Linked DNA regions of Natranaerobius thermophilus JW/NM-WN-LF. The protein of the gene in region 2 interacts with the protein of the main gene of each other region in a pairwise test. Links are inferred from orthologs where the notes say so. Each region holds a gene or a part of one and is shown on either strand. Other genes may lie near its edges.

The links.
Region 1: the proteins of NTHER_RS02905 (region 2) and acpP interact in binary tests that used the Escherichia coli proteins (3 or more experiments, as listed by UniProt). The link is inferred for Natranaerobius thermophilus JW/NM-WN-LF from one-to-one orthologs.

The regions. Positions count from the first base shown.
Region 1 is NC_010718.1:1,425,176-1,440,679, reverse strand. Bases 6,177-8,998 are described here. They hold acpP (acyl carrier protein), read right to left. Parts: upstream 7,792-8,998; coding sequence 7,561-7,791; downstream 6,177-7,560. Other genes in these bases: fabD (ACP S-malonyltransferase), read right to left, coding at 8,598-8,998; fabG (3-oxoacyl-[acyl-carrier-protein] reductase), read right to left, coding at 7,870-8,601; fabF (beta-ketoacyl-ACP synthase II), read right to left, coding at 6,210-7,454; rnc (ribonuclease III), read right to left, coding at 6,177-6,187. Outside these bases: YlxM family DNA-binding protein, read right to left, coding at 1-333; signal recognition particle-docking protein FtsY, read right to left, coding at 443-1,375; chromosome segregation protein SMC, read right to left, coding at 1,407-4,982; NTHER_RS06905 (stage V sporulation protein S), read right to left, coding at 5,080-5,340; more of rnc, read right to left, coding at 5,495-6,176; more of fabD, read right to left, coding at 8,999-9,548; enoyl-[acyl-carrier-protein] reductase FabK, read right to left, coding at 9,559-10,509; NTHER_RS06870 (beta-ketoacyl-ACP synthase III), read right to left, coding at 10,530-11,519; phosphate acyltransferase PlsX, read right to left, coding at 11,512-12,534; rpmF (50S ribosomal protein L32), read right to left, coding at 12,763-12,936; NTHER_RS15210 (YceD family protein), read right to left, coding at 12,962-13,513; NTHER_RS06850 (nucleotidyltransferase), read left to right, coding at 13,664-14,851; NTHER_RS06845 (YlbL family protein), read right to left, coding at 14,859-15,504. UniProt on the Escherichia coli protein: Carrier of the growing fatty acid chain in fatty acid biosynthesis.
Region 2 is NC_010718.1:569,594-585,089, forward strand. Bases 4,713-7,526 are described here. They hold NTHER_RS02905 (acyl-CoA thioesterase), read left to right. Parts: upstream 4,713-5,806; coding sequence 5,807-6,247; downstream 6,248-7,526. Other genes in these bases: pyk (pyruvate kinase), read left to right, coding at 4,713-5,779; NTHER_RS02910 (FxsA family protein), read left to right, coding at 6,314-6,805; NTHER_RS02915 (hypothetical protein), read left to right, coding at 7,025-7,270; NTHER_RS02920 (phosphatidylserine decarboxylase family protein), read left to right, coding at 7,418-7,526. In the rest of the region: NTHER_RS02885 (sporulation membrane protein YtrI), read right to left, coding at 1-208; NTHER_RS02890 (YtrH family sporulation protein), read right to left, coding at 205-534; NTHER_RS02895 (DNA polymerase III subunit alpha), read left to right, coding at 582-3,986; more of pyk, read left to right, coding at 4,037-4,712; more of NTHER_RS02920, read left to right, coding at 7,527-8,077; NTHER_RS02925 (radical SAM protein), read right to left, coding at 8,121-9,476; NTHER_RS02930 (TetR family transcriptional regulator), read right to left, coding at 9,652-10,293; NTHER_RS02935 (bifunctional glycogen debranching protein GlgX/4-alpha-glucanotransferase), read right to left, coding at 10,424-13,951; NTHER_RS02940 (glycogen/starch/alpha-glucan phosphorylase), read right to left, coding at 13,935-15,496.

The DNA.
Region 1 (15,504 bases), 860 kb from region 2 along the record:
TAATAATTCATCCAACAATTTAAGGCACTTTTCTCTAGTGTTATTATCTAGGTGAGTTTCCCTTGTCAAAATTTCTTTTATCTTTTTCAAGGATTTCCTTTGAAAGGTAAATCTGTCAACAAAACCCAATCTGGATTCGTAATCCTGTAGTAATTCCTCACAACGTTGTAATAAGTCATATACAGCCTGCCGACTAATACCTTCCAGTTCGGAGATCTCTCCCAGAGAAAAATCCTCATAATAATATAACTTGAATATTTCCTTTTGTCTAGGGGTTAATAATTCTCCATAAAAATCAAAGAGCATAATCAATTTATTTGTTTTTTCTAGCATTTTAGAATACCCCACCTGCAAAGTTTAATCTTACAAAATCACTGTAAAGGCAAATCACTTTACAAAAATATTCTACAAAAAAAAGACTCCCCTGTCAAGCAAGGAGTCTTTACTCTTCATTATTTTCTCCCGAATTAGCAAACAGAGCATCGATAAATTGGTCTGGATCAAAATCTTGTAAATCTTCCATTCCCTCACCAACCCCAATATATTTAATTGGTATCTCCATTTCATTAGCTAGTGCTAGCACAATACCACCTTTTGCAGTACCATCTAATTTAGTAAGAATAATACCGGATACGGGAGTTACCTCTGAAAATAGCTTGGCTTGACTCAGGGCATTTTGGCCAGTAGTTGCATCTAATACCATGTAAACATCATGTGGAGGAGTTCCGATTTCTCTTTCAATTATTCTTGATACCTTCTTTAATTCTTCCATAAGATTTTTCTTATTATGCAAACGACCTGCCGTATCACATATTAGATGATCAGCATTGCGGGCTCTTCCAGCCTGAATAGCATCATACACTACTGCAGCAGGGTCCGCACCCTCCTGATGTTTAATCACATCAACTCCAACTCGGTCACCCCATATTTGTAGTTGGTCTATTGCAGCGGCTCTAAAAGTGTCCCCGGCCGCTAAAACCACTTTTTTACCTTCTTGTTTGTGTTTATATGCCAGCTTTCCAATGGAAGTTGTTTTCCCAACACCATTCACACCTACAACTAAACTTACTTTAGGGGTCCCTTCTTGGGGAGTTAGTGACTTATCTTTTTGCATAAGCATATCCTTCATTTCATCTTTTAAAACTTGATTAACAGTTTCCGAATCCTTTATTTTTTCTTCCTTTATCCTTTGACGCAAGTTTTCTACAATTTTTAAAGTGGTATCCACTCCTACATCAGCACTTATTAAAATATCTTCTAGCTCTTCAAAGAACTCTTCATCAATCTTTTTACCTGTTAACAACTTTTCTATCTGGGACACGAATCCACGTCTAGTCTTTGTTAGACCGTCCTTGATTTTTGAAAATATCCCCATTTTTAACTGCACTCCTTTCTTATTTTCCAATCTAAGCGGTTTCTATTATATCATCATCTTCTAGTTTAACTGAAATAAGTTGACTGATGCCGGGTTCAGCCATGGTAATACCATAAAATCTATTAGCAGCTAACATAGTCTTTTTCCGATGAGTTATCACAATAAATTGTGTATTTTGGGCATAACTTTTCATAAATCTGGTCAGTATTTCTAAGTTAGATTCATCTAAAGAAGCATCTATTTCATCTAAAATGCAAAATGGTGTGGGTTTAATCTCGTGAACGGAGAAAAGTAAGGCAATGACAGTTAATGCCCGTTCACCTCCGGATAATAAAGATAAATTTTGTTTCTTTTTACCAGGTGGCTTGGCAATTATCTCTATACCTGTGTTTAACAGATCGCTTTCATCAGTGTATTCTAAATGAGCCGAACCTCCACCGTATATTTCTGTGAAAACTCTTTTAAATGTCTGATTAATCTTAGTGACTGTCTCTGAAAAACTATTTTTCATCGTAGAATCAATTTCTGATAATAATTTGTTTAATGATTTCTGAGCGGATCTCAAATCCTTTTGTTGATCTTTTAGGAAGTCCATCCTTTCTTGTAACCTGTTGTATTCTTCTATAGCGCCCAAATTGACTTCACCCAATTGATTTATCTCTGATTGGATGTTTTTAATCTGATATTCGTATTTTTTAAAATCATCAATGGCTTCTTTATGATTTAAAGCTTCCTGAGGTTCCATATCATACTGTTCATCAAGGCGTTCTAGTATATTTGATAGTTCTGTTTCAATTCTGCTCTTTTTCATCTTCAATTGAGAGCTCTGTTGGTCTATTTCTTTCTCTTGTTTGGCTAACTCTTTTTGACGAGTTTCTTTTTCACTTAGAGTTTCTCTCGTATTTTCTCGTTCTTGTTTCAGATTGTCCAAGGTATTGGATAATTCCCGCTGCTTTGTCCTAAGTTCTTCAATTTTGGTATGATTGTCTTTTTTCTCGTTGATAGTATCATTTATCTTTTCTGATAACTCTTTCAGCTCTTCCTTTATTTGAGGTAACTTTTCTTCCCGATAATATCTCGTTTTTTCATAAGTTTCCTGTCTGTCTTCACTGATATTTTTTAACCTTTCATCTAATTTCCCAACATTAACTTCAAAGGTTAATTTCTGTTCATTGAGCTTTTTGTATTCATCACTAGTTTGTTTAAATTCGGTTTCAAGTTCTTTAATATCCTGTTCGAGTTTACTTCTAGTTTGATCGAGTTCCTGTAATTTTGATTCCGTTTCTTCAATATTACTGTCTAAATCCGAAAGTTCCTGTTGTTTTGTCTGTTGTTTAAGCTGATAGACTTCTATGTCTTCTAGTATTTTGGCTTTTTCAGTTGCAAAATTCTCTTGATCTTTTCTCAACTCACCTAATTCCAAATCTAATTGATGTCGTTCAGACATCAACTTGTCAATATTGCTTCTTTTATTCTGAAGCTGTTCTTCTATCTGTTTTTGATCTTCCTGTAATTTTTGAAGTTCTTTTTGGGTAGTTGAGATCTGATTTTGTAATTTAGTTTTATTATCGTCATTGGATAGTTGCTGTTGCAAAGAAGAGGACGACTTTTTGTTACTTCCCCCTACCATAGCTCCTCCTGGTAAAATCAATTCGCCGTCTAGTGTAACTAGTTTAAGACTAAACTTGAGTTTTTTGGCTAACTCTAAACCAGTATCCATATTGGGTACAACAATAACTCGGCCTAACAGATGCTCGGCAACTACTCTGTATTTTTCAGATATAGTGATCAACTGTGAGGCTATACCAGTAATCTCACATTCTCTGATTATTTGACGTTGTTTTTGATTTAAGTATCTGGGTTGTAAATTATCTAAGGGCAGGCAAGTAGCTCTACCGAGTTTGTATTTCTTTAAATGTTCTAATACTTTTTTAGCTTCGGCATCATTAGCTGTAACTATATTCTGTTGAGCTTGTCCTAAAGCAGTTTCAATAGCTTTTAAATAATGTTTTTCCACAGATATGAGCTGTGAAACAGTTCCTATTACTCCACTCCAAGACTGGGGGTTATTTTCTTTTAGTTTTAAAACTTCTCTAACTCCCCTGGAAAAACTATCTGAATTATAGAACTCCTTTAAAGCTTCATACCTGGATTTATAACCTTGGAGTCTTTGATTAAGGTCATTTATACGATCTGTTAATTGTTGTTTTTCAGACTCTAACCCATCAATTCTTTGTTTTTCAGAGGTTATTTTAGTTACTAATTCATCCAGACGACTTTGTTTTGTTATTTGCTGCTCTTTTATTTGTTTAATTTTATTGTCAAGTTCTTCTTGTCTAGACTGTAATTTTTTTACTTCAGTTTTTAGCTCATCTAATTCCTTTTTAAGACGTGTTTGTTCCTTATAATAGTTATCATATTCAGTTTCTTTTCTTTGACGATGACTAATCACTTCTATTAAAGATGCTTTCGCATTTTCCAGTTCATTATTTTCTTGGGACATTTTATCAAGACGGTTTTTTATGTTATGCAAATCTTCTTCCACTTGATGTTTTTCTTTCTTCAGAGATTCATATTTATTATCAAGGTCTGTCAAGGAAGTTGTTAACTTCTCAATTTCTTTTTCAATATTTGCCTGTTCGGATTCAAGACGGACTTGTTCTTTTTCCAAATTTTCCTTACGCTCAGATAAAATTTTATCTTGTCCCTGTTTTTGTTCTATCTCACTTACTACTTCTACATTTTGCTGTTGCTGCTTCTCCATCTCTTTCTCCAAGTCAACTAACTGGGTTTTAATGGTTTCTAGTTCACTTTCAATAGTTCTAAGCTGAGAAGATATTTCTTCCTTGTTATTTTCTATCTGCTTATAAGTTTCATCTAATTCATACCATTTAGCTCTCTTTTCATCTATTCTATGAGCTAAAAGGTTTACTTCCAATTTCATCATTTTATCTTTAAGTTCTTTATACTTGCTAGCTCTTTCAGCTTGTTGTTTTAGAGGGGGTAATTGTTGATTTAATTCCTCGATAACATCGGAAACCCTGGAAAGATTGTGCTCAGTATCATTCAGCCGCTTAAGTGCTTCTTGCTTTCGCGTCTTATGTTTTAAAATACCTGAGGCTTCCTCAAAGAGATATCTCCTCTCATAAGGGGAAGCTGATAATATTTTGTCAATCTCTCCTTGGCTAATAATTGAATATGTATCTTTTCCCAAACCAGTATCCATGAAAGTTTCCTGAATATCTTTTAATCGACAAGGTGTTTTATTTAAAAAATATTCACTGTCTCCACTTCTGTAGTATTTTCTCTTAATTGTCACTTCATCGTAATCAAGTCCCAAATGCCCTTGAGAATTATCAAGAGTTAGCGTAACTTCTGCCATATTCATAGCTTTTTTATTTTGAGTACCGGAAAAAATGAAATCTTCCATTTTTTCACCACGAAGAGGTTTTGTTCGATGTTCTCCCAGTACCCATCGAATTGCATCACTGATATTACTTTTACCACAACCGTTAGGCCCAACTACGGCTGTGATACCATCAGAGAGCTCAAATGTTGTTTTTTCAGGAAAGGACTTAAAACCGACTAATTCTAGTTTTTTTAACAAAATACCACGCTCCTCTAGACTCCACGCAACAAAATACCTGCTTGTTTGCACAAGCAGGTACTGTAATAACAAGTTTCAATTGCTTTGAATCTCAATTTTAGCGAGATTCAAGATAAAATTTAATGGCTGTTCTTTCTTCACCATCAATCTCAATTTCAGTAAAAGCCGGGATACATACCAAATCAATCCCATTAGGAGATACAAACCCTCTCGCAATAGCAATCGCTTTTACTGCCTGATTAACGGCACCTGCTCCTACTGACTGAATCTCAGCAGCGCCATGTTCTCTCACTACAGCCGACAGTGCACCTGCAACAGCCTTTGGTTCTGATTGAGCAGAAACTTTTAGTACTTCCATTGTTTTAAAGCTTCCCCCTTTACTTGAATTGTTTTTTGTAATTTAACTTCTTCTTAACTTTGAAATGCACCAAAACTTTAATTGAATTGTTTTAGCTTACTTTATAATATACTATATGTTCATAGCAAATTCCTGCCACTTGGTTAAAATTAATTTATTTACTTAATTTTTGAAAAGCAAAATGAGCCGCATTCTGTTCTGCCTCTTTTTTGCTTTTACCACTGCCTCTACCCACGACTTCATTGTTAATTTGGACTTCAGCAACAAAACTCTTGTCATGATCTGGACCCGATTCTTTAACAATTTGATATTTAGGTGGATCACCATATCTATCCTGTACTAATTCTTGTATCATAGTTTTATAATCACCAATCCGTTGATTATCAATATGACTTAATTGATCTTTAAATAAGTCAAGAATCAGTTGTTTCGTTTGATCGTAATTTGTTTGTAAGTAAACAGCTCCAATTAAAGCTTCAACTGTATCTGCCAGGGTAGAACGCCGGTCTCTTCCTCCAGTACTATCCTCGCCTTTGCCTAACCTTAAATATTTTCCCAGATCTAATTTTTCTGCAATTTTAACTAAAGATAATTCGCACACTAACTCTGCTCTTAATTTGGTAAGCTCACCCTCAGGTAGCTCAGGGTATTTTTTATATAATGTTTCGCTGATTGCCAGTTCTAAAACAGCATCTCCTAAAAACTCAAGCCTTTCATTGTGATCAACAACATCTTTTTGTTCATGGGCATAGGAAGTATGAGTCACTGCTTGTAGTAGTAACTTATCATCCACATAAATACCTAACTTTTCTTTTAGTTCAACAATATCGCGGCATTCCTTACCCATTTTACATCCCTCACTTAAATAGTTAATCCTTCAAGCTTTTAAAAATTAAGCTAGCATTTGTCCCACCAAAGCCAAAATTATTCACTAAAGTAGTATCTAGTTCCGCATGGCGTCCCTCATTGGGTACGTAATCCAGGTCACATTTAGGGTCATGAGTTTCTAAATTTATAGTCGGATGAACATAATTATTTGTCATTGAAAGTAATGTAGCTACACTTTCAACCCCTCCTGCTGCCCCCAATAAGTGGCCTGTCATGGATTTGGTTGAACTTACCAGTAAATTTTCGGCATGTTCTTGGAAAACTTCTTTGATGGCTAAAGTTTCTAATCTGTCATTATACTCGGTGGAAGTGCCGTGAGCATTTATATACTGAATTTCAGTTTTTGAAATACCAGCATCCTGAATGGCTTCTTCCATACAAGCAATGGCTCCAGTGGAATCTGGACAAGGAGCAGTCATATGATAAGCATCACCTGTCATGCCAAATCCTGCTACTTCCGCATAGATAGGTGCATTTCTTTTGATTGCATGATCTAGAGTTTCCAGAACTAAAACTCCAGCTCCTTCTCCCATTACAAATCCGTCCCTATTTTTATCAAAGGGCCGACTTGCTTTTTGGGGATCGTCATTTCGCGTTGATAATGCCTTCATAGAACCAAATCCTGCAATAGCTAAAGGTGTGACAGTCGCTTCAGATCCTCCGGTGATCATCACATCACATTCACCCCTTTGAAGTATTCTGAGCGATTCACCGATAGCATGAGCAGCAGTAGCACAAGCAGTTACTAAAGTCAAATTTGGTCCTTTTGCACCCAAATCTATTGACACCTTACCCGAAGCCATATTAGCAATCATCATGGGAATAAATAAGGGGCTTACTCTTTTAGGCCCTTTTTCCATTAGCTTTTTATGACTTTCTTCTAAGGTTTGTAGTCCACCTATTCCTGAGCCTATAGAAACTCCTACTGAATTTTTCAATTCATCAGTTATTTCAAGAGCTGCATCATCGACAGCCATCTGACTAGCAGCTGACGCAAATTGAACAAACCTATCCATTCTCCTCGCTTCTTTTTTACTAAAAAAGTCTGTGGCTTCAAAGTCTAATACTTCACCAGCTATTTTTGTTGAAAATTCTTCGGTATCAAAAGATGTGATTTCATCTACTCCGCTGCTCCCATTTTGTAGTGCATTCCAAAACTGTTCTTTACCTAAACCGTTAGGACTGATAACTCCCAAGCCAGTCACAACAACCCTGTTCAAATTAATCACCCACTTTCAGTAAAGATAGGTTTGATAGCTTGCTAAAACAACTTATTGCTTGTTTACCTAAAATCTATAATTTAGAGAAAGTCCCTATAGGGACTTTCTCATATTACTGATTCTGTTCAATATAATTAACAACATCACCAACAGTGCTCATTTTCTCAGCTTCCTCATCTGAGATTTCCATGTCAAACTCTTCTTCCATAGCCATAATTAATTCCACAATGTCTAAAGAATCAGCTTCTAAGTCTTCAGTGAAATTAGCTTCCATAGTCACTTGATCTTCATCTACTCCCAGCTGATCCACAACAATGTCTTTCACTTTATCAAAGGTAGCCACATTGTCACCTCCCCTCTTTAGTGCTAGGTACTATAATAATGTATTAGTTAATATTTGTAATAAACTAGGGTTTTAAAATCACATCACCATACCACCATCTACATTAATCACTTGTCCAGTCAAATATGTAGCCTGTTCAGTTAAAAATAGTACAGTTTCAGCCACTTCTTCAGGGCAACCATATCTCTTCATAGGTATTTGATTTAATAACTCCTCTTTTACTTGTTCCGATAGGTTCTCAGTCATCTCTGTATCTATAAAGCCAGGAGCGACAGCATTAACTCTAACTCCCCTTGGTGCTAATTCACGTGCTAAAGTTTTCGTTAAACCTATGACACCAGCTTTACTGGCTGAATAATTTGCTTGGCCTGCATTTCCTATGATCCCAGCAATAGATGCCATATTAATTATTGTACCTGATCTATTTTTGATCATAGGTTTTGAAAACACTTTACTACAATTATAAACACCTTTAAGATTCACATCAATCACTTTTTCAAAATCTTGTTCTTTCATTCTCAGAAAAAGTTTATCTTGAGTAATCCCTGCATTATTGACCAATACATTTATATTTCCGTATTTTTCCATAGCATAATTACCCATTGCTTCAACATCTTGATAATTCTCTACAGCGGCCTGATAACATTCGGCCCGTTGTCCAATAGCTTCAACTTCCTTTTTAACTTCTTGGCAAGCACTGGAGTTAGAAGAATAATTAATTAAAACATCATACCCAGCTTTTGCTAAGTTTAGTGTAACACTTCTACCTATACCCCTAGAACCGCCAGTAATAACAGCAATTTTACTCATTTAAGCAGGTCCTCCTTATTAGATAACAATTCTTGTAAATTATTTCCTTTATCAACTGAAGTCTGATAAACCTTACGGTCAACTTTACTTAAAAGCTTCGTCATAGTGTTACCTGGACCTACATCGATAAAACCATCATATCCCATGTTAATCATTTTAGTAAACGACTGATGTAATAACACTGGGGATTTCACCTGTCTAATTAAATTTTCACGGACTTCTTGAGCCGTTTGAAAAGGTTCTCCAGTCACATTTGATATTACATCAATTTCTGGTTCTTTAATTTCAATTTGATCCAGTTCTACCTTTAGTTTAGCTGCAGCTGGCTCAAGTAATTCACAATGAAAAGGCGCACTTACGGAAACTTCTTTAGTTCTTTTTGCACCTAGTTCATGACATTTCTCTTTGGCCAATTCAACACCCTCGGCCTCTCCGGAGATGACAATCTGCTTAGGACTGTTATAATTAGCAGGAACCACATATTTATCAGTTTCTGTTCTCACCATTTCACAAGCTTTTTCAACCTGTTTATCTTCTAAACCTAAAACAGATACCATTTTGCCTTTACCTTCAGGGACGGCTTCTTGCATATATTGTCCTCTTCTTTGAACAATAACAAGAGCATCTTCAAATTTGATGGATCCTGCTATCACCAGTGAACTGTACTCTCCCAAACTAAGCCCTGCAGCACCTTGCGGTGCCAAACCTTGTTCCTGTAATACCGTAGCAGAAGCGACTGAAGTTGTCAAAATAGCTGGTTGTGTTAATTCTGTTTTACGTAAATCTTCTTTTGTTCCGTTAAAAATCTTGTCCTTTATATCAAAACCCAGAACTTCACCTGCTGTTTCGAAGATTTTTTGGGCTGGTTGGTAATTATCATATAGAAATTTTCCCATTCCTACGTATTGAGCACCTTGGCCCGGAAACAAAAAGCCTAGTTTTTTCATACATTTCACCTCACCTTTCCAAATTCTTTGAATCAAAACTGTCCACTAAATTTTTAGCTTCAGTCATAACTTCTTCGATAATCTCCCTGGCACTCTGTTCCTGGCTTACCAAACCAGAAATTTGTCCTGCCATAACTGAGCCTTCCTCAACATCACCTTCATTAACAGCTTTTGACAGCATACCTGCACCTAATTCTTCAATTTTCTCTTTGGGAACTCCCTGTTGTTCCATTTTAGTAAACTTTTTGGTTAACTTATTTTTAATAGTACGTACAGGATGTCCCGTGGAACGAGCTGTAACCAAGGTATCCCTATCTTTTGCTTTCTTGATAGCTTGTTTATAATTATCATGAGCAGTGCACTCATGACACATAACAAATCTGGTTCCCATTTGCACTCCTGAAGCTCCTAAAGCTAAAGCTGCAACTAATCCACGGCCATCGCCAATACCTCCTGCCGCAATTACCGGTAAGTTTATAGAATTTACAATTTGTGGCACCAAGGCCATGGTAGTTAATTCACCTATGTGACCACCTGCTTCAGTACCTTCGGCAATTACAGCATCGACTTTTTGTCTTTCCATTCTTTTGGCTAAAGCAACTGATGGGACTACGGGAATTACTTTAATACCTGCCTCTTTAAATTTGTCCATATATTTTCCAGGGTTTCCTGCTCCAGTAGTCACTACGGGAACTTGTTTTTGAATAACTAAATCCACAATCTCATCAACAAAGGGGGAAAGTAACATAATATTAACTCCAAAGGGATTATCTGTTTTAGCTTTGACCTTGTTTATTTCTTTTTCTACTACATCTACAGGTGCATTACCCGCTCCAATCATTCCTAGGCCACCGGCTTCAGATACAGCAGCAGCCAATTCACCTGTGGCAACCCAAGCCATCCCACCTTGAATTATAGGATAATCAATATCAAGTAATTGTAATAATTGTTTAGTATTCATGATAAACCCTCCATTTTCTACTACCATTTAATGAGACAAGAGCCCCAGGTCAAACCTCCACCAAAACCTACTAAGGCAACCAAGTCATCTTCCTTTATTAAATTTTCTTCAATAGCTTCATCTAAAGCAACCGGAATCGAAGCTGCTGACATATTTCCATAATTTTGTAGATTAACAAAAGTTTTCTCCTTACTTATACCAAGACGATTAGTAGCGGAATCAATAATTCTCTGATTTGCCTGATGAGGAATAAATAAATCAATATCTTCAGTTGTTTTGTCAATTTTTTTCAAAGCCTTTTCCGTTGTATCACCAATAACTTTCACAGCAAATTTAAAGACTTCATTTCCATTCATTTTGATAAAATGCTCTTTACTACTAACTGTTTCTAATGTAGCCGGCTTTAAGGAACCTCCTGCAGGTTGCTGCAATAATTCCCCCTTGGAGCCATCAGCACCTAAATCAAAAGAGATCAAACCTTTGTCTTCTTCACCATTCTCTACAGGGCCAAGTACTGCTGCGCCGGCTCCATCACCAAAAAGAACGCAGGTGTTTCTATCTTCCCAATCAACAATTTTGGACAGGGTTTCTGATCCTATAACCAAGATATATTTATGGGTATCAGTAGCTATAAACTGACTGGCTATCCGCAATCCATACAAAAAGCCTGTACAGGCAGCTTCCAAGTCAAATGCACATGCTTGATCAGCTCCTAATTTATCTTGAACAAGGCAAGCCGTAGAAGGGAAAGCCATGTCAGGAGTAACCGTAGCTACAATGATCATATCCAAATCGGCTGGTTCAATTCCAGATTTGTTCAAAGCTATTTCGGCCGCTTGTACTGACAAATGAGACGTAGCTGTGTTTTCATCTGCAATCCTACGTTCCTTGATGCCTGTTCTTGATGTGATCCAACTATCACTGGTTTCCACCATCTTCTCCAAATCTTCATTGGTGAAAATTGAATCAGGTACACTTTTTCCTGTGGCCAGTATTTTCGCATTACTCATCAGTTTCTACCCCTTTCTCTATTTCCTGTGAAAAAGCCGTCAAAACTTCGTTATTGACAAAATGATATACTTGGCGCACAATAGCATTTTTAATGGCGGTTTCATTGGAGGAACCGTGACTTTTCACAAGAATTCCGTTCACTCCTAGAAAAGGTGCTCCTCCATACTCATTGTAATCAAATCTACTTTTAAGAGACTTCATACGAGGTTTTAACATCCAAGCTCCAAGTTTACTCTTAAAATCCGCAGTAAATTCGTCTTTCATTGTCCCAAAAAGTCCTTTTCCTATGCCTTCCATAAATTTGAGAAGTACATTTCCCATAAAACCTTCACATACAACCACATCAAAATCACCTGATAACAATTCCCTGGCTTCCACATTACCACAAAAGTTAATAGGAGCAGTCTCTAATAAACTATAGCTTTCCTTAGTAAGTTGATTACCTTTACCTGCTTCTTCACCTACATTTATTAGTCCCACCCGTGGTCGTTCACGACCAAGTACTTTTTCTGCATAAACACTTCCCATAATTGCAAAATCTTTTAAGTGTTCTGGTTTAGGATCCATAGTAGCACCAACGTCTAATACAACAGTCCCATTTCCATCAAAAGCTGGAAAAACAGGTGCTAAAGCAGGCCTTTTGATATTTGCTAGTCTTCCGAGTTTGAGCAACCCTCCAGCCATAAACGCCCCGGTATTTCCAGCACTAACTACAGCTTCTACTTGATTATCTTTTAATAAGTTCATGGCCTTTACTAAGGAGGAGTCTTTTTTTTCTCTAATTGCTTGAGTTGGATTGTCTTCACCTGATATTATTTCCCGTGCATCAACTATATGTATGTTATCATCATCAAAATCTTCGCTTTTTATTCGAGAAAGTTCTTGTTCAATTAATTCTTTTTGACCGACAAGAGAAATCGAAATTTCTTGTAACTCTTGTACAGCTAACAAAGCACCTTTCACAGGCGCTTTTGGGGCATGATCTCCACCCATAGCATCTAAAGCTACTCTAATCATAGTTTTCCCCCTTATTATAAAAATCCTGTTGGAACTAATTTATATCAATAATGTATAGAATCTAAGGTGATATACTATTAGAAATTAAGGATTTTAAATTCTAATTAACTATAAGTTAACTACCAGTTAATTTCAAAAACAGTATAATATATCACCAATTGAATTGCAAGAAAAAAGCACCTACCGGCAACATAATATGAGGCCTGTAGGTGCTTGCAATACTAATTATACTTCTATAATTTCTTCACCTTTGTAATGCCCACAACTTTGACAAATTCTGTGCGGTAATTTCTTTTCTCTACATTGAGGGCACTCAACAAACTGTGGTGCTCTCGCTTTCTTTTGAGCTCTTCTACGATTTGTTCGAGTTTTTGAAGTCCTTTTCTTTGGTACTGCCATTAATTCACACCTCCTTGATTAGTTACTATAAATCTTTTTTTAACTCTTGCAGTTTAGCCATCCGAGGGTCAATGTCCATCCCTTTACACTGACATTTTTTTGATGACAAATCCACTCCGCAATGTGGACATAAACCAGGACAGTCTTCTTGACATACAACTTTTGGAGGAATCGCTAAAATTAACATCTGTCTGAATAAGTCTGTTAGATCTAATTCATTTCCACTAAAATAATCCACATTTAGATCTTCACTGTCTAAGACAACTTCTTTCTCATCATCTTCTTCCTCTTGGTCTTCTTCATCCTGATCTAATTGACTGCTTTCCATCTGGCGAAACTCTTCTTGAAAATTAATGGATATCTCTTTTTTTGCTGGCTTTAAACAGCGATCACAGTTGGTGTCGTATGTTGTTTCAAGTTGTCCCGTAATTAAAATTCCGTTTCCCGTATAAGTCGCCGTAAAATCAACTTTAGCGGGTTGTACACTGTTTTTTAAATCTTGAGGTGGATGTACCTCCCTTTGATACTTCTTAGTTCCTTCAGGTGCACTTTTTAAAGCATTTAATAATACCTTCATAAGCTGTCCTCCTATGCTCCTTAAACAGGTTATATTATAATTAACTCCTCTTTTTTTGTCAAGAATGGTATGTATAGGAAGGATAACACAATTCCCGCCGAGAAACAATTATTACATAACTCAAATTATCTAACAGGGGGTTCTTTAAATATGCAAGGGCTTGGTATCATTGCTGAATACAATCCATTTCACAACGGACATTTATATCATATTACTAATAGTTTAGAGCAAATTCGCCCTGATTTTGTCATGGCTGTTATGAGCGGCAATTGGGTGCAACGAGGAGAGCCAGCTATTATTGATAAATGGACAAGGGCTGAAATGGCCTTGAATCAAGGAGTTGACTTAGTAGTCGAACTGCCTTTTTTATGGGCTACTCAAAGTGCCCGAGAATTTGCCCAAGGAGCAGTTGCTTTGTTAAAGGATTCCGGGGTTATCAGCTACCAATCTTTTGGAAGTGAAACTGGAGATCTAACATTACTACAAAGAGCAGCCAAGTTGTCTTTAGAAGAATCTGAGCACTTTCGACAAACTTTGCATAACTACTTAGACCAAGGATTTAATTTTTCTGAAGCATTGGCTAAGGCTTTAAATTTAAATGAGCTAGCTTCCAATGATATACTTGGAATCGAATATCTAAAAAGTCACGATCTACTGTCTAGTGATATCAGCTGTATAACAGTCCAAAGACAGGGAAGCCCTTACCACAAAAGTGAAATATCCGGCAAATTTAGCAGCGCTACAGCTATTAGACAGGCAGCCAAAAATGGCGATTTATCTCTAATTAAACACACTGTACCTGATCAAACTTGGAATTTACTATCTCAAAATAAAACAGATTGGATATTTTTCAAAATGCTTGAACAGCATATACTTTATAAATTTAGGATAACGAATAAGGAAACTATTGAACAACTAATGGAGTGGGAACAGGGCTTAGAAAACCGCATTTATAATGCTTCCCTTGATTCGTGCACATTAGAAGAGTTTATATCCAAATTAAAAACCAAGCGCTATACAAGAACTCGTTTAAACAGACTGATGTTGCATGCCCTCATGGAAATTGACAAATCACTACTTAACCATTTCAATACCACAGGTCCTCCATACTTAAGAGTTTTAGGTATGAATCAACGAGGCAGACAGGCATTAAAAACAATATCTGACAGAGCTTCTTTACCAATTTTAACCCGTCCAGCCCGTGACTTGAGGTCTTTGTCACATTATTGCCGCCAATGCTTTCACTGGGAAGTGAAGGCATCAGCCTTTTATAATTTATTAAAACAAAAAGACGGTCGAGAAGAATATATAAGGCCTCCTATTGTACATCCTGACTAAATTTACATTAAAGTGATTCCAAAAAATCTTGAACTTCTTCAATATTTGTTACTTTGACAACTTTGATATCTTCGGCCCCTTGTTGAGCTTCTTCATAATTGTTTTCGGGAACCAGGAAGTAAGTAGCGCCTTGGGCTTCTGCAGCTCGAACTTTATGTCTTACTCCTCCTACCGCATTAACGGAACCATCTAAATCTATCGCCCCTGTACCTGCAATTACTCGCCCTTGACTTAAGTCTTCTTCAGTTAACTGATTCATGATTTCTAAAACAAACATCAAACCTGCTGAAGGACCACCAATACCTCCTGTTTCAAAATTTATATCAACTGGTAGTATAGGTTCCCATTTGACAGTTTTTATAAAAACGCCCAAGTATGAATTATCCGGATTATCAGGATGAGCTTTCGTTTCTACAGTTTTTAGCTCCTCTTGGTTATTTCGTTCAATTGTCAATTCTACAGTTTCACCAATAGGATGATTTTCTATATAACCGACTAATTCTTCGGCTAAATATATGGGTTCTCCGTTGACTTTAGTGATAATATCATCTTTTTTTAAAATGTTTTCTGCAGGACTATCCTCTGCTAGCTCTAATACCTTTATACCTTCTCCAGTAAATTCTATTTCATGACCCAAATTTTCTAGAGCAACT
Region 2 (15,496 bases):
CCATACGGTTCTCTGTTTGACTAAGTTCTTGCTCTAGTTCTGTTTTTTCCCAGTAAAGATTTTCTATTTGATAATTTAAAAAATATGAAGTGGAAGTAGCTCCGATTAGAATGCCCAGTAAAAACCAACCCAGAAATATTTTGCGCAACTTATTCCTAGTCTCTTTAGTAGGTGACTGGTTTTCAATATTAGTTAATTTAAAGATCATGAGTTATTTCCTCCAGCTATAAATGAGATTATGATTACTCCTGAATGGGCTCCTAAAAAGGCCCCTAAAATGAAAATTAGTTGCTTGACAACAGTGTGAAGCTGTCCGCCCAAAAAACCCATTTCGATTTCCTTGATAGTAGTAAAAGTACCTCCTAAAGAAGCTACCAGCGCCCAAATTTTCAGTTTTTCGGCTATAGTCAATGTGGTTTGAATAGGAGGTTGGCCACCAATGCTGGCCCCTAATCCACCTATGAAAGAACCTCCAATAACTACACCCAGAGCAATAGAAAAGTTAACTATAAGAGTACCAAAAAATGTAGACATATATTTACCAACTCCTTTGGTAATATTATGTTAAGGAGTGGACTGTTATGCCTAAACCTTTTGTACATTTACACACTCACAGTCAGTATAGCTTACTTGATGGTAAGTGTCGGATCAATGAATTAGTTCAAAAAGCTAAGGAATATCAAATGCCTGCTCTAGCTTTGACTGATCATGGTGTAATGTATGGTGCGGTGGAATTTTATAAACAGGCTAAAGAAGCAGGTATCAAACCAATTTTGGGTTGTGAAGTGTATGTAGCCCCCCGGGGTCGAACAGTAAAAGACCCGGTTAAAGACAAGCATCAATATCATTTGGTATTACTTGCTGAAAATCAAACAGGCTATAAAAATCTAATGAAACTAGTTTCTCTAGCTTTTAAAGAGGGATTTTATTATAAACCACGAGTTGATTACGAACTTTTGGAACGTTATCATGATGGAATTATAGCTTTAAGTGCTTGCCTTGCAGGAGAAATTCCCACATTGATATTACAAGGTCAGTACGAGGTGGCAAAAAATAGAGCGGACAGGTTAAAATCAATTTTTGGACAAAACAATTTTTATTTAGAGCTTCAAGATCATGGATTAACGGAAGAACAACAAGTGAATACCCATCTATTGCAAATATCCCGAGAGTTAGATATCGGATTGGTAGCAACTAATGATATACACTATTTAACAAATCAAGAGTCCTCAATCCACGATGTGTTACTATGCATACAGACAGGTAAACACTTAGATGATCAGGATAGGATGAAATTTCCATCTAATGAATTCTATTTTAAAGATGGCGACGAAATGAGCAATATTTTTAAAGATTTCCCGGGAGCAATTGAAAATACTCTGGCCATTGCTGACAGATGCCAAGTAGAGTTAGATTTTGATACTCTTCATTTGCCCGAATTTCGAGTACCTGAAGGTTATGATGAAAACTCTTATTTAAGAAAACTATGTCAAAAAGGCCTACTTGAAAGATATGAACAGGTCACAACGAAAATTCAAGAACGTTTAGAATATGAATTAGATGTCATTAGTAAAATGGGTTATGCGTCTTACTTTTTGATTGTATGGGACTTTGTACGGTTTGCCCATGAAAATAATATTCTTGTTGGTCCCGGTAGAGGATCCGCGGCAGGTAGTTTGGTTGCATATTCTTTAAGGATAACTAATGTGGACCCAATCAGATACGGACTACTGTTTGAGCGGTTTTTAAATCCTGAAAGGGTTAATATGCCCGATATTGACATTGATTTCTGTTATGAAAATAGAGAACGAGTTATCCAATACGTGGTGGAAAAATACGGAAATGATAATGTGGCTCATATAATCACCTTTGGTACCATGCAAGCCCGGGCAGCTGTTAGAGATGTGGGGCGGGTCATGGGTATGAATTACGGGGATGTTGACCGTGTAGCTAAAATGATTCCCCATGATCCAGGCATGACAATAGATAAAGCTTTGGAGTTAAATAAAGATTTTAAAAAACTTTACGATGAAGATCCCCAAGTACGAGAACTTATTAATATATCAAAGTCTATTGAAGGGTTGCCACGTCACGCATCGATTCATGCTGCTGGTATAGTCATTTCAAAAGCACCTTTGACAGAGTATGTACCTCTTCAATGTAATGATGATCAGGTTGTCACTCAATTCCCCATGGGGACTTTGGAAGAATTGGGACTTTTAAAAATGGACTTTTTGGGTTTGAAAACGTTGACCATGATGAACAGGGCAGTTGAAATAGTTAATCAAACTCAAGCTGAAACAGTGGATTTGAATAAAATTCCTTTGGATGATGAACAGACTTTTAGGTTGATAAGAGAAGGCAATACCCTGGGCGTATTTCAGTTAGAATCTAGTGGAATGAGAGGAGTACTAAGGGATTTAAAACCTACAAGCTTTGAAGATATTATTGCAACTTCTGCTCTGTATAGACCGGGTCCAATGGAACAGATTCCAACTTTTATTGAGAGTAAACACGGTCAAAGGGAGATTTCCTATCCCCATGAAGATTTAAAACCAATCTTGGAAGAAACCTATGGAATTATTGTCTATCAGGAGCAAATTATGCAAGTAGCAAGTACAATGGCAGGTTTTTCTCTAGGGGAAGCCGATCTACTAAGACGCGCTATAGGTAAGAAAAAGAAAAACATACTGGCAGAGCAAAAAGAAAAATTTGTTCAAGGTTGTATTAACCGGGGTTATGGGAAAGAAACCGGTGAACATGTTTACGATTTAATAGTTAAATTTGCAGATTACGGTTTCAACAAATCTCATTCAGCTGCCTATGCATATATTGCCTATCAGTCCGCCTATCTGAAAGCTAATTATCCGACCCAATTTATGGCGGCTTTATTGACCAATAGTATGAATGATACCGATAAACTTGCGTTATATATTGATAATGCTAGAGAAATGGGAATTGAAATTTTGCCACCCGATGTCAATGAATCTTTGGTAGATTTTACAGCTGTTAGTGATTTTAGAATCAGATTCGGATTAGCAGCCGTGAAAAATGTTGGCAGAGGTGCTGTTGAGGAAATAATTACTCGTAGAAGAAAAGAAGGTGGGTTTACCTCCTTAGATGATTTTTGTTCTCGAACAGATCTTAGAGCCTGTAACAAAAAAGCCATAGAAAGCTTGATAAAAGTAGGTGCTTTTGATGCCTTTGAACACAACAGAAAACAGATGCTCCAGGTTTTAGATGAAGCTGTTAAAAAAGCCCAAGCTTTTACCTCTGGCAGTGTTAAAGGACAAGTGACCATGTTTGAAATTGTTTCTGATGGCACGAATAAAATTGATCTTGATTATCCAGATGTAGAAGAGTTCACTTTAAATGAATTATTACAAATGGAAAAAGAATTGCTAGGCTTCTTTGTAAGTGGACATCCCCTGGATAATTATAAAGAAAAACTTGCAAATATTGATACATCGTCCTTAGCAGAGCTTAACCAAATAAAAGAAGGCTTTAGGATTAAAGTGGCAGGAATCTGTCAAGATGTAAAAGAAATAATAACTAAAAAAGGGGAACAAATGGCTTTTTGCACTTTAGAAGATCAAAGTGGAACAGTGGAACTGGTGATCTTTCCCGATCAGTACAGCAAAGGAAGACAACTGATTTTAGATGGCGCACCTGTTTTAATCACAGGTAAAGTTGATTATAAAGAAGAAGGAGAAACAAAAATACTAGTGGAAAAGTTACTAGCTCTAGAAAGTATCTCTCAACAAATTTATATCAAAGTACCTGAAAAGTTATACCCCAAGATTCCAGAATTAAAACAAGTATTATTAAAAAGTCCTGGAGAACTACCAGTATTTTTATATTTCCCTGAACAAGGAAAATTAAAAAAAGTTAGTAAGGAGTTTTTTGCCACAGGTGATAATGAATTTTGTCATAAAGTCCAAGAAATAATGGGAACTGATTCTATTAAATTAAAATATTCACTGTAAGAAAATACGTGCCCTTTTTTAATTTAGTAAATAAAAGGAGGAAACACTCAATGTTAAGAAAAACCAAAATTGTGGCAACTATAGGCCCTGCTTGTGAAAACAAAGAAAGTTTAGCCAGGATGGCCCAAAACGGAATGGATGTCTGTCGGTTAAATTTTTCACATGGTGAACACCAGGAGCACCTGGATAGGATAAATTTAATCAGGGAAGTTTATCAGGAATTAAAGTTTCCCCCAGCTATTTTACTTGATACCAGAGGTCCTGAAATCAGATTGGGAACTTTTGAAAATGGTGAAGTGGATTTGGAAAAAGGACAAGAATTTACTTTATCAACTGAAGAAATAGAAGGGGATACTACAAGAGTACATGTAAATTATCCACAAGTCACTTCTGATATAAGTCCCGGAGATAAGGTGCTTCTTGATGATGGTTTGATTGAGCTATTAGTTAATGAAGTGACTGAAACAGAGGTTAAAACAGTCGTCAATAATGACGGTACCATTAAGGATAATAAAGGTGTCAATTTACCAGGTGTGACTCTATCTTTACCAGCTATGACTGACAAAGACCAACAAGATATTTTATTTGGTATCGAAAACCAGGTGGATTTTATTGCAGCTTCATTTATTAGAAAGCCAGAAGATGTTTTAGAAATTAGAAAATTCCTTGAAGAACATGGTTCAGATATTCCCGTAATATCAAAAATTGAGAATAAAGAAGGTGTTGAAAATTTAGAAAGAATCTTAGAAGTTTCCGATGGCCTAATGGTGGCACGAGGAGACCTGGGTGTTGATATACCACCAGAAGAAGTGCCCTTAGTGCAAAAAAGAATGATTAACAGATGTAATGATGAAGGTAAGCCTGTTATAACAGCTACACAAATGCTAGAGTCCATGACGGAAAACCCACGCCCAACTAGGGCAGAAGCCAGCGACGTTGCTAATGCTATCATAGACGGAACTGATGCGGTTATGCTTAGTGGAGAAACGGCTGCTGGAGCTTACCCCGTGGAATCGGTAAGTACTATGGCAAATATAGCAAAAAGTACGGAGAGGGAGCTATCTAGAAAACCACAAGAAGTTACCGCTAAAGACACTGGTATGACCGAAGCTATTGGGTACTCCACCTGTCAGATAGCAGGCCAATTAGAAGCTAATGCCATATTAACAGCTACCCAATCTGGGTATACGGCAAGAATGGTTGCCAAATACAAACCAAAAGCGCCAATTGTGGCAGTGACGCCAATTGAAAAAGTTGCCAGGAGATTATCTTTATCATGGGGTGTTTATCCAATAACCTGTGACCCTTCAGAAACAACAGATGAAATGTTTCAGGAAGCAATTCAAACAGCCCTGATAACTCAATATATTAGTGAAGGGGACCTTATTGTTATAACAGCAGGAATTCCAGTAGGAGTTTCGGGAACAACTAACTTAATTAGAGTACATACTGTGGGAGAAATCTTAGTTTCAGGTGCAGGAATCGGGAAAAAACCGGCAACTGGCAAAGTGGTCAAAGTAGAAGATAGCAATGATTTATCTAAAATTTCTAGTGGTGATATAGTAGTGTTGCGGGGTACTACAGATGAAATGGTTCCTCATCTGGCTCAGGTTAGTGGTCTTGTTGCCGAAGAAGGTGGTTACACATCACCAAGTGCAATTGTAGGACTGGATCTAGGATTACCTGTTATTGTTGGTGCTGAAGGAGCTTTAGAAAAACTGGCAGATGGTGATCAGGTTACTATAGATCCTTTACGAGGTTTTGTCTATAAAGGGCAAGCAACCATATTGTAAACCATGAGTAGATTAGAGGTGAGTTAAATGATTTCAAAAACAAATATAAGGGTACGATACCAGGAAACAGACCAAATGGGTGTGGTTTATTATGCCAATTATCTTGTTTGGTTTGAAGTAGGACGGAATCACTATTTTAGGGAACTTGATTTCCCTTATAGGGATATGGAAAAAGCGGGGATTTATATTCCAGTAATTAGTGCAAACTGTAATTATCAAAAACCTGCTCGGTATGATGACTTGATCGAAATCCAGACAAAGATAACTAAAATGACGTCGGCCAAGATATGGTTCAATTATGAAATAATTAGAGGCACTCAAGACACAACAACTTCAGGAAAAGGAGATAGGTTCCTAGCTAAGGGTGAAACATCCCATGCCTTTGTCAATGAAACAGGAAAGCCAGTTGCTTTTAAGAAGTACTTCCCAGATCTTTACAATGATTTAAAAAACTATATAATTACATAGGAAAATGTAGTAACAGAGTAAACTTAGCAACTTCGCAGAACTCTTACTTATAACCGGAGGGTTTATATGCTGGTAAAAGCTTTATTATTATTTACAATTGTACCTTTAATTGAAGTCTGGTTCCTGGTTAGACTCGGGCAGAATATAGGAGCCTTTCCTACTATTTTTTTAGTGGCCGTGACAGGTTTTATTGGGGTTTTCCTTGCTAAAAGCCAGGGTTTTATAGTGATACACAGACTTCAAAGAAAACTGGCATCGGGAGCTTTTCCAACTGATGAACTTTATAACGGTGCATGTATTTTGATAGGTGGGACATTATTATTGACTCCTGGACTATTCACTGACTTATTTGGTTTAAGCTTGTTAATCCCTTTTACCAGAGTGTTTTGGAAAATGGTGTTTTCCAGGATAATTAAAAAACTTATCAAAGATGGTAAAGTTACCGTTCATACCAATAATCAAGAATTTTGGGGCAATACAGGTTCGGAGAAATCCGATTATATTGATACTGATTTTGAGGTCAATTACGATGAAGATAAGGATGAAGATTATCATTAATAGCTTAACTGCTTAACCATTGAACCAGTCCTTACGCATTCTCGTGAATTTAATTATGAGTTAGTGACGACAGATGATATTTTAATTGAGGGACAGAAAAGTTCAAATAAAATCTACCCTTTTCATTGTTTAGTTGGTGATAAAAATACTCAAATAAAAATACAGATGGAATAAGAGATTTATATAGTTTTAAGACTAAATGATGAAAGGGGAATCTTAGTGGAATTTGAAGCTTATGATGTGGCGTTGATTCCCTTTGTGATGGGAATGATTCAAGTGTTTAAGAAATTGGGAATGCCTAAAAAGGCTGCTCCTGTAGTGGCATTGATTGTGGGTAATGTAATGGGATATGTTTATTTAGCTCCAGGAGAGCCGGAAAAAGCAATAATCTGGGGTACTTCTATTGGATTATCTGCTATTGGAGCCTATTCGGGAGCCAAAAATACAATGGAATATAATAAATAAAATAAGTCTTTTAAAAACCAAATAATAGATGTTAATCTTGAACTATTGTATTTTATGCTAATTCATGATAGATTACATAGTGAATTGGAGATACTGAGTAATTGCAGTAGCTAGAGTTTCTACTCAAGTTGGAATGGGGAGATTAACATGAGAAGCTTTACAATTTCTAAACATGGATTTAGCACAATTGGATTCTTTTTAATAGGAGCTTTAATTAGCTGGTTTATAAATCAGTGGTTAATGTTAACTTTTTTATGTTTTGCTACTTTTACAGCAGCCTTTTTCAGAAATCCTAAAAGGTTCCCGCCCCAAGGTGAAGAAGTAGTAGTTTCTCCCGCAGACGGTAAAGTTATGGAAGTCGATGAAGTTATTGAGCCGAATTTTACTAATAATAAAATGAAGCGGGTAAGAATATTTTTATCTTTATTTAATGTGCATATGAATAGGATGCCCATTGATGGTAATATAGCTGGCACTAGTTACTTACCAGGTAAATATTTATTAGCCTGGAAAGATAAGGTTTCCGATGAAAACGAAAGAAATGCAATTCTAATTGATCATTACGGTTCTCCCTTTGTTGTTGTGCAAATAGCTGGCTTTGTAGCTAGGCGCATTGTTTCCCAAGTCACAGAAGGTCAAGCTGTTACAAAGGGTGATCTTTTTGGAATGATCAAATTCGGTTCATGCACCGAACTGTATCTTCCTATGGAAACTGTAGTAAAGGTGAAATCCGGAGATAAAGTGAAAGCAGGAGAAACTATCTTGGCAGAAATGCCAGAAAAAAATAAATCTACGGTAAAAAAATAAGTCAATATAAAATAATTACCCCGGCATTAGCCGGGGTTTTTTATTAGTCCGATTCAGAAGAGACAGAATAATTTTCTTCCCAGAGTTCATCGGCTTTTCTTGCCCATTTACTAGCAATTGGCTGGCATTTATTGGCCACCCTTTCAACGGGTTCTTTCTCCAGTATCTGTGTAGAATAAGCATCGGAATTTTGAACCATTTCGGTTAAGATATCTGGATTATCAAGTAATGGACACGGTTTCAATAAATTGTCATCAAAAGGTTGTCGCTTTCGGTATTCTTGGAATAGAGGTGATCTTAAAGCTTCTAACAAGCTATGGTCATGAATGTTTACATTGGCATAATGAATAAAGGCACAAGGTTCTACATCTCCGTTAGCATTAATGTGTAAATAATTTCTACCGCCTGCGATACAACCTCCAGAAAACTCTCCATCATTCCAGAAATCAATTAAAAAGATAGGTTTTTCAGCACGGAATTTGTGAATTTGTTCAAACATATAGGCCCTTTGTTCAGGAGTTACTAACATATCGGGAGTTCCTTGTTTTCCGATTGGCATATAAGTGAAGTACCATCCGAATAAGCACCCTTTATCAACCATTGCATCTATATACTCTTCTGAAGCAACGGTTTCGGTATTGTATCTGTGATAAGTTGTGGAGAAACCAAAGGGCACCCCGTAGCTTGACAGTATTCCCATAGTTTCATCAATCTGGCTGTAAGTTCCTTCTCCTCGCCTTTGGTCAGAAACAGCTTCAAAACCGTCTACACTTATAGCTAGAGCGAAGTTACCTACTTGACTGAGGTCCTTTGCCAGTTCTTCATCGATTAAAGTTCCATTAGTAAAAGATAAAAAGGCACAGTCATTGTGTTTACCTGCCAGTTTAATTAAATCCTGCTTTTTTAGGAAAGGTTCTCCCCCAGAGAAGACATACATATAGACTCCCAGTTCTTTTCCTTCTCTAATAATTCTGTCCATGGTCTCAAAACTCATTGAAGTTTTATCATAATCCGCTGCCCAACATCCTTCGCATTTCAAATTACATGCAGCTGTAGGGTCCATTAGTATAGCCCATGGAACATTGCAGTCGTATTTTTCACTGTACTCAACTGATACTTTTCGACCTAAAATAACCGAATTTAATACGAAGTTGGCTACAAACTTTTTTACTATATTCATATCGTAATTGTTTAAAACTTTTTGTGTCAGTTGATTCCAATTGTTATCAGGATCTTCTATAGCTTTACCGAAGTTGTCAATTGCTTTGTGATGATGGTCAAAGGCAGTAAATTTTTTGATATATTTTAATAATTTTGGGATGTTATTTAGTGGATCCTTTTCAATATAGTTTAATCCCTGGTTAATGACGGCTGAGCCAATTAATTTTTTATAATTCAATTCCCCTCCCCCCTTTACAAGTGAATATTGGAAATATCCCCCAAATACTAATGGTTTTTGAGGGAGTTTTGCCCTTGAAATGAAAGTTGTCAAATTATTAGTACATATTTAACGATTTTTATATAACTAGAATAGTTCGTGTTATTGTAATAATATGCTATTAAATTCTATAAATTCACTTATTAATTAAGTTGCTTGTGTTAGTTTTATCATTAATTAATGCTTGATAAAAGTTTATATGAAATTCATCTATTTTAGCTTGGAATATTTTTTCGGTTTCGTCAGAGTCTATTCCATAAAACTCGGACCATTTTTCCTTTAGTGCAATAAATAAGGTAACAGGAATGGTACCAAAGAAAAACAAGTTTAGAATCTGTTCTGTATGATTATCTATTTTGTAGCCTTTTTCTTCTAGATCTTTCAAAGTTTTTTCGTAAATAGGATGCAGTATTCGAAAAATATTATGATCTTGTGAACCGGATTTTAATGTTTCAATGGTCAAAATACTAAGAATTTTGCTCTTTTGTTTTAAAAAATTAAATAATCTTTGGGAAATCTTTTTGATTTCTTCTTCGGAATAATTATCAATTTCCTCTAGTAAGGTTTCTTTAAATTCTAGAGTTTCCTGGACATGTCTTATCACCAGTTCCTTGAGTAAACCGTGTTTATTATCGTAATAGTAATAGATCAAAGCTTTATTTACTTGAGCTCTGTGAGCAATTTCATCGACTTTAGTTCCGTCATATCCTTTTTCGGCAAAGAGGTGTTCCGTAGTTTGTAATATTTTCTCTTTAGCCGTTATTTTTTTTGTAGAAATTGTATGTCCACCCCTTTTATCGTAAAAATTCTGAAATTAACCTCATAGTTAATTTAATGGTAATATTTTCTTTAGATTTTGTCAATTGAAAAAGCCCCTTTTCTCAAAAAAAGGGAAGGAGGTTAAGCGTTTACGGTTTTCTTTTAGTTTTATAAACCAAATTATTAATTTTATCAGAAAGCTCTTGCCCAATTTGATCCCAGCAAAAACGCCATTCCCAATTATCACCAATGGTTCCTGGAGTATTCATTCTGTGATTACTATTTAATCCTAAAAAATCTTGTAAAGGAATAATTGCTGAGCGGGCATCACTTTCATATACCATTTCGATGTGTTTCCAGGCGGCATTGATTTGTTCTTGTTGGGAAGAAAATCTCTCACCCAATTCATTTTCAAGCCAACCTACTATAGTGTCATTGTCGTGAGTTCCAGTGTAGGCTACAGTATTTTTGTTGTACAAGGGGACTCTGAATTTGTGATCTGGCTCGTTATGGATTGCAAATTGTAAAATACTCATACCAGGATAATCAAATTTTAATTTAAGTTCCTCTACTTCTGAGGTAATTACTCCTAGATCCTCGGCAATTATTTGCGGGTCATACTTATCCTGGAGATTACTTTCTATGGTATTAAAAAACTTTTCTCCGGGTCCTTTCACCCATGTGCCATTTACTGCCGTGTCTTCTGAACCAGGTATTTCCCAATAAGCTTCAAAACCTCTAAAATGGTCAATGCGTACTACATCGGATAACTGCATTAGGACTTTAATTCGTTCAATCCACCACCTGTAATTATCTTGTTCTAGTTCGTTCCAGTCGTAATGAGGATTGCCCCACAATTGTCCATTTTCACTAAAGTAATCTGGTGGTACTCCAGCCTTTTTTGCCGGTTTACCTTGGGAATCCAACTCAAAGTAATGTTTTAGTGCCCAAACATCACTGCTATCATGAGCCACGAAAATGGGAAGGTCACCAATAATATGTATATTTTGTTTGTTGGTATAGTTTTTTAATGAATGCCATTGATTGAAAAATATATACTGCAAAAATTTGTGATAATCAATAGTATTAGCTAATTTTTCTCTGTATTTTGCTAGTGCATGTGGTTTTCTCCAGATAATTTCTTCATCGTCCCACTGATGCCAAGGTTTATAATTGAAGTGAGCTTTTAATGCCATAAACATAGCGTAATCTTCTAACCAGTAACTGTGCTGAGAGATAAACTCTCTAAAATCATGGGATTCTTTCCCACCATTATCAATGAAATTTTCGAAGGCAGCTTGTAATAAAGGTTCTTTCAATTGATAAGTCTTTTCATAGTCGACATAGTTAGTCTGTTTCTGTTGAGCTTCACTAAGTCTATTCTGAGTAAGCAGCCCTTGTTCAGTCAGCTTATCTAAGCTTATTAACAAAGGATTTCCGGCAAAAGCAGAAAAGCACTGATAGGGAGAATTTCCGTAACCTGGAGGGTTCAGAGGGAGAATCTGCCAAAATTTTTGACCAGAGTCCCTTAGAAAATCAACAAATCTGTAGGCTTCTTTACCCAAATCACCAATTCCATAAGGAGAAGGTAATGAAGTAGGGTGAAGTAAAATACCAGCGTTCCTTTCAAAATTTGCGTTTCCTTGATATCTATCGGCTAATAGTAACTTGCATTCTAAAGGTTCTAAGGTGATCTCAAGATATCCATCATTGTCAGTCGAAACAATGTTATAATCCTCTAAGGGATCTACAAAGCTTTGACCACTATTCGTGCCAGTAACTTCTGAGATATGAATTTTTAGATTCTTTCGTTCTCTGGGATTTCTATTTAGAACAATTACAGCTGTATTGTTTAATCTTTTTTGGTGGAATCTATCTTGGTTCTGAGAAATTTTACGTCGATACAGTAAAATGTCCTTATCCAGATCTTGTTGAGAATCACTGACTGTAGTGACCAGGGAAAAATCGCCAGTTCGTAATACATCGTAGTGGTTTCTTATAGCTGTTAATTTTCTAAACCATGAAACCAATTCCTGATCCTCATTGCCCCAGGGATAAGTCTTTCGATTGTCAGGGTCTTGATAGCCCTCTAATCCTGCTTCGTCTCCGTAATAAATTGAAGGTATCCCAGGGAAAGTCATCTGCCAGAGAGTCAACAACTTGAGACGTTTTTTAGCTATACTGTCCAAATCTTCTCTTAAATCATCAGGAGTATTGTCTTTTAAGACAGTCAAAACCCTTTCGACATCATGACTTCCGAGTAAATTCATGGCTGTGTAAAAATAATCTTCAGGGTAATTTTCCATGAGGGACAAAACTCTTCGAGCAGTCTCTTGAGAGCTGTTATGATCTAATACAAAATCCAGCATTATGTTTCTTAAAGGATAATTTGTGACTGAATCCAACTCTTTTCCCAATAAATATTGCCTCCGCCTGTCGTAACTAATTTTATTGGAGGCATCTTCCCACACTTCTCCAATAACAATACTTTCTGGATCTTGAGATTTTAAAGTCTGATAGAAATTTTGTAAAAACTCATCAGGGATTTCATCAATTACATCTAATCTCCATCCCTTTGCACCGTGCCGGAACCAGTGCTTTAAAACACTGTTGTCATCACTAATAATAAAGTTTTGATAATCAGGATTATGTTCTTCTACATTTGGGAGATTGTCAATTCCCCACCAACTTTCGTATTTGTGAGGATGTTCTAAAAAGCGGTACCAATTATAATAAGGAGATTCTTTAGATTGATATGCCCCTAATGATGGATAGCTTCCATATTTGTTAAAATAAAGGCTATTACTTCCCGTGTGACTAAAGACACCGTCTAAGATAACCTTAATGTTCATGTTTTCAGCTTCTTTGCAAAATTGACGAAATTCCTCATTGTTTCCTATCATCGCATCAATTTTGTGATAGTCACCTACATCATATCTATGATTGCTTTCCGCTTCGAAAATAGGATTAAAATAGATAATGGAAACACCTAATTTTTTGAGATAAACCAGTTTTTGCCTGACTCCCTCTAAATTTCCTCCAAAAAAATCCCATCGCAAAATTTTTCCCTCTTGGTCTCGAACATACAGAGGCGAATTATCCCAGTGGGAATGTAAAAAACTATTTCTCTTAGGATTAGATACCGTACCATCTTCATTTCCATTATTAAATCTATCAATAAATATTTGATAAATGACAGCATCTTTTAGCCAATTGGGTATTTGTAAATCTTGCTCGTGAACAGTTACTTGATAACCTAAAGGTTCTTGGTGACTTTCTTGGCCTGGGCCTCCTGATAATTCCTGATTGTTACCGAAATAAACTTTAGTTTCATTACTTACGACTGTAAAAGTATACCAAAATAATCCTGGTGTATCAGGTGATTTGATGGATGCTTCATAAAAATACCCTGTAAGTTCTTCTTTATAAATACTACCATTGCCATTATCGTAGTCAATTTGATCGCAGTCATTTTCCGAAATTCCAGTTTGATACATGGGATACGCCACTTTGTTACCTTGATCGTCAATGCAATTAGCCAAGACTTGCAGTTCCTTTGGGTTAGTAGTACGAATATAAAGCCTTAATAAGATCTCTTTGTTAATAGAGACTGCTCCAAATGGTTTTCGATACAAAGGATTATGGGAGTCATGAAACAGCTTAATAGGTGTTTCCACTATATTCACCTGCCGGCATTTGAGATGAATCTGCTTGATTTACAGTCATTGTTTTCAGAGGAGTAGCTTGCCAGATTTTATCTGCGTAGGATTTAATTGTATAATCACTTGAAAACCGCCCTGAATTGGCAATGTTAACAATGGCTTTTTTAAACCATTTACTTCGATCTTGATAAGCTTGAGAAACTTTTTGTTGGGCTTCTTCTAATGATGTTAAATCTTTTAAAACAAAATACTCATCATTTCCAAGCAATAGCGAATCGTAGATATCTCGGAAATTTTCTTCCCCTGGTAAAAAATCAGATACTAATTGATCTAAAATCCTTTTAATTTTTAAATCATTCTCATAGATTTCAAAAGGACTGTACTCACCATGGTGATAATATTGTAATACTTCTTCAGATTCTAGTCCGAAAACAAAAATATTATCATCTCCAACCGCTTCCCGGATATCAATATTGGCTCCATCATTGGTTCCTACTATAATAGAACCGTTCATCATAAACTTCATATTACCGGTACCTGAAGCTTCTTTACTGGCAGTAGAAATTTGCTGATTAACATCGCTAGCTGGGATGATTTTTTCGGCTAGGGCTACCCGATAGTTTTCTAGATAAACAATTTTTAACTGATCATTAACTTGAGGATCGTTGTTCACCAATTCAGCAATACTGTTGATAAGTTTAATTATCTTTTTTGCATAGTGATACCCAGGAGCTGCCTTGCCAGAGAAGATAAAGGTTCTTGGGTAAAATAAAGTATTGGGATTTTCTTTAATTTGATTGTAAATTTTTAGTATATGAAGGGCATTCATTAATTGACGCTTGTAAGCATGGAATCTTTTGACTTGCACATCAAAAATACTGTTAGGATCAACTGTTAGCCCGTTTTCTTTTTTAATAATTTCAGCCAGATCTTGTTTGTTCTCGTGCCTAATTTTTACTAATTGTTCCTGTAGACCGACATCATCTTGGTGTTTTTCCAAAGCTTCTAATTCTTTTGGTTCTGTAATCCAATTAGTTCCTATATAGTCTGTCACAGTATCAGCTATTTTTGGGTTAGAAAGCATTAACCAGCGTCTATGAGTTATGCCATTTGTTTTATTCTGGAACTTTTCTGGCATGTATTCATAGAAATTTTTAAATAGTTTTTCTTTCAACAGTTTAGTATGGAGAGCAGCCACACCATTGACAGTATGACTTCCTGCTAAAGCCAAATGAGCCATTTTAACTCTTCCATGGGCTAAAATAGCCATATTTTCGATTCTGTTCCAATCTCCAGGGTATTTATCCCATAAAGATTGGCAAAAGCGTTCGTTTAGTTCGTGAACAATCATATGAATCCTAGGTAGCAAGCATTTTATGGTTTCTTCCGGCCATGATTCTAAAGCTTCTGGCAAAGTAGTATGATTAGTAAAGGAGATTGTTCTTTTAGTTAAATCAAAAGCTGTATCCCAATCCAAACCCTCTTCGTCCATTAAAATTCTCATTAACTCTGGTATAGCTAGGACAGGATGAGTATCGTTAATATGAACCGATACCTCTT